3 regions of the Mesorhizobium sp. B2-3-11 genome follow, and region 1 is predicted to be linked to each of the others. Evidence: predicted binding sites of a transcription regulator. Region 1 holds the regulator's gene; each other region holds the start of a gene.
The links. The regulator LexA, encoded in region 1, represses DNA repair genes until DNA is damaged. The targets are predictions, from matches to a motif close to TGTTCNNNNTGTGTTCNG.
Positions count from the first base shown of each region.

Region 2: recA (recombinase RecA) is a predicted target of LexA. The motif match lies at 1,938-1,955, and genes of this name have one in related genera.
Region 3: FJ960_RS23030 (DUF3072 domain-containing protein) is a predicted target of LexA. The motif match lies at 1,418-1,435, and genes of this name have one in related genera.

Region 1 covers NZ_VFVS01000001.1:458,726-462,003, reverse strand. The annotation lists gene FJ960_RS02465 (ComEC/Rec2 family competence protein) at 1-1,075, shown strand, start outside; gene lexA (transcriptional repressor LexA) at 1,069-1,812, opposite strand; gene FJ960_RS02455 (GntR family transcriptional regulator) at 2,220-2,993, opposite strand; gene FJ960_RS02450 (ABC transporter substrate-binding protein) at 3,146-3,278, shown strand, end outside.
Region 2 covers NZ_VFVS01000010.1:76,676-79,953, reverse strand. The annotation lists gene FJ960_RS15580 (pseudouridine-5'-phosphate glycosidase) at 1-707, opposite strand, end outside; gene FJ960_RS15575 (carbohydrate kinase family protein) at 765-1,709, opposite strand; gene recA (recombinase RecA) at 2,013-3,113, shown strand.
Region 3 covers NZ_VFVS01000019.1:224-3,501, reverse strand. The annotation lists gene FJ960_RS30190 (hypothetical protein) at 8-142, opposite strand; gene FJ960_RS23040 (DUF1236 domain-containing protein) at 303-602, shown strand; gene FJ960_RS23030 (DUF3072 domain-containing protein) at 1,471-1,686, shown strand; partial or broken gene FJ960_RS23025 (low affinity iron permease family protein) at 1,810-2,188, opposite strand; gene FJ960_RS23020 (DUF4112 domain-containing protein) at 2,357-2,527, opposite strand; gene FJ960_RS23015 (YidB family protein) at 2,632-3,105, opposite strand.

The DNA.
Region 1 (3,278 bases):
CGGCTGGGCCGACCACCATGCGGGAAAGACGAGGCCTCCGCCGCCAAAGCGATCCCTACCCGGGTTTCTGACGCGAAAATTCCTCTTGGCGACAGGTGGATTGGCCATGACGTCCATCATCGCCGGCAGCGCGACGGCACTGTTTGCCATCTGGCATTTCCAGCGGGTGTCGCCGCTCAGCCTGTTCGCCAATCTGGCCGTCATGCCGATCGTGTCGATCGTGATGTTCCTGGCCGTCGCTAGCGCGTTGCTGATGCCGTTCGGGTTGGATTGGCCGGCTCTCTACCTCATGGGCAAGGGCCTGACAGCGATGATCGCCATATCGGCGTGGATATCGGAGCGCTCTCCGGTCGATGGAGTCGGGCTGATTTCGCAGCAATCCGTGCTGCTGGTCACCGTCGCGTTGGTCATCGCGACGATGGCGACGACGTGGCTCCGGCTCACGGCGGTGCCATTCGCGCTTGCCGGTCTGTTGACTGTGTCGCACACGCGCGCGCCCGATGTGCTGATCTCGGAAGATGCGCGGCTGGTGGCTCTGTCGATCGGCAATGGCGAACTGGCCGTCAACCGGGAACGTCCGAACGAATTCGCAGCCGACAATTGGAAACGCGCTCTGATCTCCGAAACAATCGTCCTACCGGAAATGTTCGAGGAGACGGACGGGCAATTCGATCTTGCCACTCCCACCGACCTGCCGCTGGGATCGCCGTTCTATTGCCGCGAAGGCCTGTGCCTTGCCAGGCACCCTTCCGGCGCGATCATCGCCTATGTCGAGGATCGCAAGAACACCTGGAAGGCCTGCGCCTTCGCCGACCTGATCGTCGTCAATGACGCGACCGCCTATGACACCTGTCATAATCCGCTGGTTCTCGTCGTCACCAAACGCCAGCTCGCCCGCAAGGGGAGTGCCGCCGTTTTCTTCGATCCCCAATCGGCCACGACGCCGGCTGAGATCGAATTCGCCGTCGACGGACCATACCGGCCTTGGCACGAGCAGCGAAAATTCTCACGCGAGGCGAGGGGGCTGGCCCCCTATAAAAAGGCCGACAAGCCCGATGGCAAGCCAGTTCAGTAGCGCCTGATCAGCCCGACGAGCTTGCCCTGCACCTTGACCCGATCCGGTCCGAAGATGCGTGTTTCGTAGGCTGGATTGGCGGCTTCGAGCGCGATCGAGGCGCCCTTGCGACGGAACCGCTTCAGCGTTGCTTCCTCCTCGTCGACCAGCGCCACGATGATTTCGCCCGGACTTGCTGTATCGGCATTGCGGATGATGACCGTGTCGCCGTCGAAGATACCGGCCTCGATCATCGAGTCGCCCTTGACTTCCAGCGCATAGTGCTCGCCGCCCATGATCATGTCCGGCGGCACCGAAATCGAATGCGTCTGATGCTGGATAGCATCGATCGGCACACCGGCGGCGATACGACCCATGACCGGGATGGACACGGCTGAAACCGCATCATCGTCGTTGCCGGCCGCGGCCAGGCGGGAAGGCGCCGTCGCCGGCCTGATCTGGCGGCCGAGACTGCCTTGGCCAAGGCTGCCCTGGATGACGCTTGGCGAGAACTTCTTTGCCGCATTGAGGCCCGGCGCGATCGAGTCCGGCAGCCGCAGCACTTCCAGCGCGCGCGCCCGATTGGGTAGCCGGCGAATAAAGCCGCGTTCCTCCAGCGCCGTGATCAGGCGATGGATGCCCGATTTGGAGGCAAGATCGAGCGCTTCCTTCATTTCGTCGAAGGAGGGCGGTATCCCGCTTTCCTTGAGCCGTTCGTGGATGAACATCAGCAGTTCATGTTGCTTGCGTGTCAGCATGGCGGCCCCCAAGGCATTGAACGAAAGGTCTGACCAGAATCGAAAAAACAAACCCAGAACAAACACTATCCGTTCCAGTTGTGTTCCGCAACCGTTTAAAGTTTAATGAATTTGTTAACGCGTCTGAAGTTTTTTGCCGCGACAGCGGACTGAGGCCGATCCTTTCCACGATCGGCAGGCATTGAAATCGTTTTGGTTAATGGCCTGTGGCCTATCCACTGATGGGCCTTGGCATCAGTCTTTCGGGGGGCTCTTCGCGGGTGGATTGTACAATTTATGGATCCATTATTCGCGGAACGAAACGAAATCAAAACGCCAACGATTGGTAGCTTAGGGGCGGCGATGGACCCAGGCGTTTGGCCCACTCCGGCCAGCGCATGCCAATAGGCGTCGCGCAAGCATTGAAGTCACCCGGAACCCGCTTGCAAGCTGCCGGCGCGGGCGGCGTATTTGGTCGCGCCGCTGTCTTCGCTATGGACATAGACGTGCAGGGTATAGCCGATATGCGCCGTCATCAGCGCCTTGGCCCGCTCGACGTCACGATCGAGTGCAGCTTCCATGATCGCTGTATGGTGTTCGATCGCAATCGCTTCGCACAATGCCTCCATTGCCTCTTCATAACCGTCCTTCAGGCCAGCCGCGGCCCGCAATGTCGGCGCCAGGCCGAGAAAACGATGATGCCGTCGCAGCTGATCGGCGATGGTCGAGCGGAATCGCATGAGCCAATTGGAAGTCGCCGCGCTCAGCAGCGCCACATGGAAAGCTTCGTGGTTCTCGTCCCATTTATCGACGGCCGCATCCGAAGGATCGTCGACCGCGGTCTTGCAACGGGAGAGCCGGTAGTGGGCGGTGACAACGGCATCCTCCCACTCCTTGCCGCCTTTTTCCATCGATTCGAGGAACAGGGGTATCTCGACCACCATCCTGGCGCGTGCCAGGTCCTCCAGTTCGGCCCGCGATACCGGAGCGACGGTAAAACCACGATTGCTGATGGCGGTGACAAGGCGTTCGGCCTCTAGCCGCGACAAGGCTTCGCGCAACGGCGTCCAGCCAACACCATAGGTGCCGCGCAGCGCACTCAGCTTGAGCGGGGCCCCGGGCATGAGGCGCGTCGTCAGGATATCGCGCCGCAACAGCTGATAGGCTGCCTCCGTCTTTGTGGAGATCGTTTGATCCTGCATCGCGGTCCACCCATGGTCTGGCAAAGAAAATTATATATGATGTTGGGGCATGGCAAGAATTATATATAATGTTTGACACGGGCCGGCGGACTGACCATGATCGCCGCAGTAGCCGCGCTGGAAGCGGCGTCGATCAAATCTGGGAGGAAATGATGTTGAAGTCGAAATCCGCTTGGCTGTCGGGTTTGTTCTTGGCCGGCGCATTGGTGGTGAGCGCCGGCAGTGCCGCCGCCGATCAAATCCGCATCGGCATCGCCAATTTTGGCGAGCATCCGCAATTGAACG
Region 2 (3,278 bases), on a different contig from region 1:
GGCACCGGATTGGCAACCAGCAAGCCGCCGCCCAAACCCAGAGCCAGGCGCGTCTGATAGAAATGCGCGATGTCTTCCGGCTTGTGCAGGGTCAATGGCGCCCGGAACGGCGACTGCCGCGACCAGAAGGCGGGCATCGTCTCGCAGCCATGGCCAACCACAGGCACGCCGCGCGTCTCCAGCACTTCCAGCGTCTTTTCGATGTCGAGGATCGCTTTGGCGCCGGCCGAGACGACGATGACCGGCGTGCGCGCCAGTTCATCGAGGTCGGCCGAGATGTCGAAACTCTTTTCCGCGCCCTTGTGCACGCCGCCGATGCCGCCGGTGGCGAATACTTTTATCCCGACCATGTCAGCCGCGATCATGGTCGCTGCGACCGTGGTGCCCCCGGTGCGGCCTTGCGCGACGGCGAAGCCGAGATCGGCGCGCGACAGCTTCATGGCGTCACCCGTCATCGCCAGCGATTCGCGCTCGCCGTCGGAGAGGCCGATCTTGATGCGGCCGCCAATCACGGCGATCGTCGCCGGCACCGCGCCGCCGTCACTGATGATCTTCTCGACATTGGCCGCCATGGCGCCATTGTCGGGATAGGGCATGCCATGGGTGATGATGGTGCTTTCGAGCGCCACCACCGGACGCCCGGCGGCCAGGGCTTGCCCTACCGGTGCGTGGATATCGATGAAAGGGCGGGCGGTTTCTGGCGTCATCTCTGATCTCCAATCCGGAGTGCGGCGCATCCACTGCGCTCTATGGATTTGCCGGTCTCATGCCACTTCCCTGGCATCCGGCACAAGGGCCAGCGCCTCCGCGAAACTCGCCGCGGTGAATTCGGGCACCGCATTGGCGCTTTCGATGGTCAACGTTGCCGCCGCGACGCCTTCGCGCAGGGCCTGGCGCAATGGCAGGCCGCGCAGCAGTGCCGCGACCGTCGCGCCCGCCAGTGCGTCGCCGGCGCCGGTGACATCGGCAACTTTTCTCGGAGCAGGCGGCAGGATCGAAAAGGCGCCCGTGCCGTCGAAACCCAGCACAGGGCCACTGCCTGCCGTGACCACGCCGCTGGCAAGGCCGCTGAACCGCAATCCGTCGATCATTTCCTGCTCGCCGACACCTGCATTGACGCCGGCCAGCACAGCGGCCTCCCGTCGGTTCATGAAGAGTTGGGCCAGCCCGCCGAGCACCGGTATCAGCCGCGTCACCTTGGCTGGCGAAATCGCGATGGCGAAAACCGGTTTGCCGGCGGCGAGCGACAGCAACCCCTCCAGTGCGGCCGACGGCAGGTTGGCGTCGCACAGGATGGCATCGGCGGCGGCCACTTCCTGGCGTATCTTGGAACGTCTGATCTGCTTGGGAAAAGCCAGGTCGTACAGCGCCATGTCGGCAAAGCCGACGATCAATTCGCCCTCGCGATCGATCAGCGCTGTGTAGCTCGGCGTGGCACGATCGAGGAACACCGCCGAAAGATCGGCGATGCCTGCCTCGGCGATGGCCCGTGAAACCGTATCGGCTGACGCATCGCCACCGCGCACCGAAAGCAGCGATGCGCAGAGGCCGCGCCGCACCATGCTGCGCAACGCATTGAAGACGCCACCGCCGACATCCTCGCGCATCGTGCCGGGATTGGAGGCGGCCGGCACATAGGGGCCGGACACCTGGCCACGCCGGTCGATATGGGCACCGCCCACGGCCAGTACCTTCAACGAATCCACCATGGCGGCGATATGACCTTTGTTGTTGGGACCGCACAAGCGCTAGAGTGCGCGACAGAGCTTCGCATGCAGGACGGCGATTCGGCCGGGCGATACGATCGAGCCGTCTGGCCCAATGCGCGGCCTGTTCCTGCCCGGGCGGAGCCTGTTCCTGCCCGGGTTTGCGAGACAAAAAAAGAACAAATCAGGATATCGCTTGTTTTTCAATTGGTTGTCACCCCCTTGCCAAATGAGAACAAAAAAGGTACAAATTGACAAGGATTACGGATTGTCCGGCCTTCATTGACGACCAAGGGGTGATGTATCATGGCTCAGAATTCTTTGCGGCTGGTAGAGGATAAGGCAGTGGACAAATCAAAGGCTCTGGATGCGGCGCTGTCGCAAATCGAGCGGGCTTTCGGCAAGGGCTCGATCATGCGGCTCGGCGCCAACGAGCAGGTCGTCGAGATCGAAACGGTGCCGACCGGGTCGCTCGGCCTCGACATCGCGCTCGGCGTCGGCGGTCTGCCGCGCGGCCGTATCATCGAGATCTACGGGCCGGAAAGCTCGGGCAAGACGACGCTGGCCCTGCATACCGTGGCCGAAGCCCAGAAGAAGGGCGGCATCTGCGCCTTCGTCGATGCCGAGCACGCGCTCGATCCGGTTTACGCCCGCAAACTCGGCGTCGATCTTGAAAACCTGCTGATCTCGCAGCCCGACACCGGCGAGCAGGCGCTGGAGATTTGCGATACGCTGGTGCGTTCCGGCGCCATCGACGTGCTGGTGGTCGATTCGGTGGCGGCGCTGACGCCGCGCGCCGAAATCGAGGGCGAGATGGGCGATTCCTTGCCGGGCCTGCAAGCCCGCCTGATGAGCCAGGCGCTGCGCAAGCTGACCGCCTCGATCTCGCGCTCCAACACCATGGTCATCTTCATCAACCAGATCCGCATGAAGATCGGCGTCATGTTCGGTTCGCCCGAGACGACGACCGGCGGCAACGCGCTGAAATTCTACGCCTCGGTGCGTCTCGACATCCGCCGCATTGGCTCGGTCAAGGATCGCGACGAGGTGGTGGGCAACCAGACCCGCGTCAAGGTGGTCAAGAACAAGCTGGCGCCGCCCTTCAAGGTGGTCGAGTTCGACATCATGTATGGCGAGGGTGTCTCCAAGACCGGCGAACTGGTCGATCTCGGCGTCAAGGCCGGTGTGGTCGAGAAGTCGGGCGCCTGGTTCTCCTATAATTCGCAGCGTCTCGGCCAGGGCCGCGAGAACGCCAAACTGTTCCTGCGCGACAATCCCGACACCGCGCGCGAGATCGAACTGGCGCTTAGGCAGAATGCCGGGTTGATCGCCGAAAAGTTCCTCGAAAACGGTGGCTCAGAGGGCAATGGCGATGATGGTTTTGAGGACGAAGCCGGCGCGATGTAGGGCAACGCCAGAGTTTGGCCATAAATCCAGCCTATTATCTGATGCTTAAGTAACAGAGTTCTGTAGTACCGCGTTCCAAACCGCCGGCCTTCGCGCCGGCGGTTTTCGTTTGCGTGCCTGCGTAAGTGCCGGTGCAAAGCGCGAATTGGCCCAATTCCGTGTTTC
Region 3 (3,278 bases), on a different contig from region 1:
GCCCTCGTCATCCAAGAGCTACGCCGATTGCCAGGAGAGTAATCGCCATCGCGAAGACCGGTGCCAGCAACCAGCGTGCCTGGCCAATACTTTTTTCCATGACGCTTTCTCCAAATTTGCGGCGGTCAACGGCGCCGGTCATGTGACGGTTCCTCGATTTTGCTGAACGCAGACCTTTTCAGCATCATTCCAAGCCCAAAGTCCGGGATGCAAATCGGACCTAGGTACGGGCTCGGAACGTTTCGGATTCGGACACGTTCGGTCCAGGGCGATTATGCCCGAGCTCACAGGAAGGCTGTCACATGAGAATGCATTTCACCGCCGCCGCTGCTTCGTTTCTGCTCCTTGCCGGTGTCGGCATCGCTGCAGCCCAGGACGTCGTTATCGCGCCTGAACAGGACACGGTCATTCAGGAGTACGTGCACAAGCAGCCCCTCGCGTCCGTGGAAGTCCCCGGGGTCGAACTCAGCGTCGGCGCCGCGCTTCCCGACACCGTCGAGCTTCGCGAAGTTCCCAACGTCAAGTACCGCTATGTCGTGGTCCACAACCGGACAGTTCTCGTGGACCCGGGCACCCGCAAGATCATCAAGGTCTATAACTGACCAAAGTGCGGGTAGGCCCGTCGCTGATTGGGGCGACGGGCTGTACCGATTCAGAAATGGCGATCTTAGTGAGCGTCTCGCATAGACGAGGTTGGCGACAGCATCGACCATGACCGCAAATGCTGTCAACTTCCTCCCCATTCCGATATCCCGCCTTCACAGCATGCCGACCACGCGTTCACCGGTTCGGCAGAAGCGCCGCTCACTGTTAACCACCTGTCGAGTTGCGCCGCAGACCATTGTGGGCGCGCTCCGGCGGTGAGCGTCAGGGGGGTGAAGACCGGTGCTTTCTCAGCCTGGTAATCGCCGAGCGTCCGACGGTGATCACGCCGCCGCAGTCAGTCCGCACCGTCAACTTGTCGGCTTTGCGATCGATGCGGATGATGTCTCCAACAAGAACGACCTTATCTCCAGCGCGGGTTTTAGGTGGAGGGTCAACCGAATAGGGTCGGTCATACGATGGAATGTTTACTTTGGCGCGTCCGCTAGGCAGCATCGTGCTAACCGTACCCGTCAAGGTGACCTCGTCACCGATCTCAAATTCCCGGGGCACGCTATAGTGTAGCATAGACCTCCTCCGGCGCGTTCCTGATATTAATGCCGGCAAACTGACTTGGTTGCGTGAAATCGCAAGTCTCCGTGGCCCCAATCAGGCCGAGCACCCCTCTGCCAATGAGGCTTGCGGAAGCGCGGGTAGGAATTGCCGACGCCGTCGATGAATGCATGGATTGATCGCCGCCCATCCAGCGCGCCCCTCAGGGCTGACAATCTTGTCGACGGGGGTCGATGAACCGCGGCTCGTGACAATTCCCTTACGGAACAAAAGGAGATCAGAGACATTCTCTCCTGCTCAGACAGGAGACCTCAAATGCAGAACCTAAACGACAATGCTGATGTTTCAGCCAATATCGACAAGGACCCTGATGAATGGGTTAGTGGAGACGATCCAATGACGCCATCGCAAGCCTCATACTTGAAGACCCTGAGTGAGCAGGCCGATGACGCCGCGAGCTTCGAACAAGGGCTTAGTAAGGCCGAGGCATCCAAGCGCATCGATGCGTTAAGGGCTAAGCTGAAACTCTAACCGAACCTCCCGCGCTAGCCGTTCAATGCTGGAGACGGCGCAGCGTGTCACTTTGACGGCGCTGACGATTGCGACTGCCCCGCGAAAGCGGAGAAGGCCATTAGCCCATGCACCGCGACGCTGCTATGAACGAGTTCGATCCTTCTTGGACGCGTCCCGGGATAGGGGCAGCACGTTCGATTGAGTCGCTTCCTCTTCGAGCATCACTCGCTTTGCCCGGATCTCCTCGGGTTCGGCGTGCTCTAACCCGACAACATCGTTTCTGGTCTCTTTCAACGAAACGACGATCTCATCGAGCTTGGCATGAAGGGCGGCGGTGTCCCGATAGCCTTGAATGAGCACAACTCCGGTGATCACGATGGCCGCTACCGACGGGCTAGGTAACTGCATTCGTCAGGCCGAATGGCACCAGCGCGGTACACAGCACCATCGCTACAACCATGACATAAAAGCCAGGTGGGCGCGAAAGGAAGTCGGCCGTCAGAAAGAGGATGTGATTCATGAGGGGGTTCCTGTCGCGTACTCCTTGAGGTTGCGCCAAGGTGAAGAGGGCGACCAGCGCAGCGATAGCAACACAGATCGGTACAGCCGCGAACAGTCCAATCTCAAGAATGCGCGTCTCATTATTGCTGAACATCGTATAACCTCACTGTGTTTGAGGGATCAACAATCAACGATGAGGTCGGTTCCGACCGGTTGCTGCATCCCCTAGTACTGGCACTAGGCCCACTAAGGCATCCAATCCAAACCGAATTGGCGTTGCCGGGAGGCGCCATCGTGAATCAAGCAGAACGGCCAACAAGTCGAGCTCAGCAATTGCATTCGCAGTCTGACGATCCACAATAGGCTGCTCGCTTGTCCATAGCTTGGCGGCTGGCCTTGCTCGCTCGATCCGATCTCCTCGATAGCGCACTGCCCTTTCAAGTCCGCCTCCACCATCTCTGATTAGCTTTGCGTCGGCCGGAAAGGCACGTCATCGAGCAGCGTCGGCTCGCCCGAGGCATTCGTTTGGTGATCAGCTGGCAGGTTGCCGTTTGGGGTCATCTGGTTAATGGCATCCGGCAGATCCCTCGTGATCCTCGCAATCAGCTCCTCGCGCGAAAGGCCAGTCTGCCTCGAAAGAGCTTCCAGCGTCTGCACGTCAATGGCCCTTTCCACCTCGTGAGGCTCGATCGGCTCGTTCGGCCCGGTGCCAACCCAAGAGTCCACTTTCGCGCCTGCACCTGCATTTCTAAAACGGTCGAGAAGATCGCCGAGCGCTGTACCGGAAACGCCCTTGGACACCTGGTCCAAAATCCCACCTTGCGGATTGTTTGGATCGCGCTCTCCCGCCCCACGGATCATCTCTGCGATCTTGTCGCGGTTTTGATAAGCCAGGACTCCCAGCATAGCGATCGCAAGTCTTCCAAGATTTGCCACTCGTTCCTCCTCTGGTCTCGACTATGGAAAAGGTCGCGCGCTGCCAAAGGTTCCGCAATTGGCCAGCTAACATTTGGGGGCGCGCAGGTCCGGTCGGGTGGAGGGCGGCAAGACGGTGGGATAGCCGTTTCGCACCACCAAATTATGGATTGAATGTTGCCTGGCTTTGACCT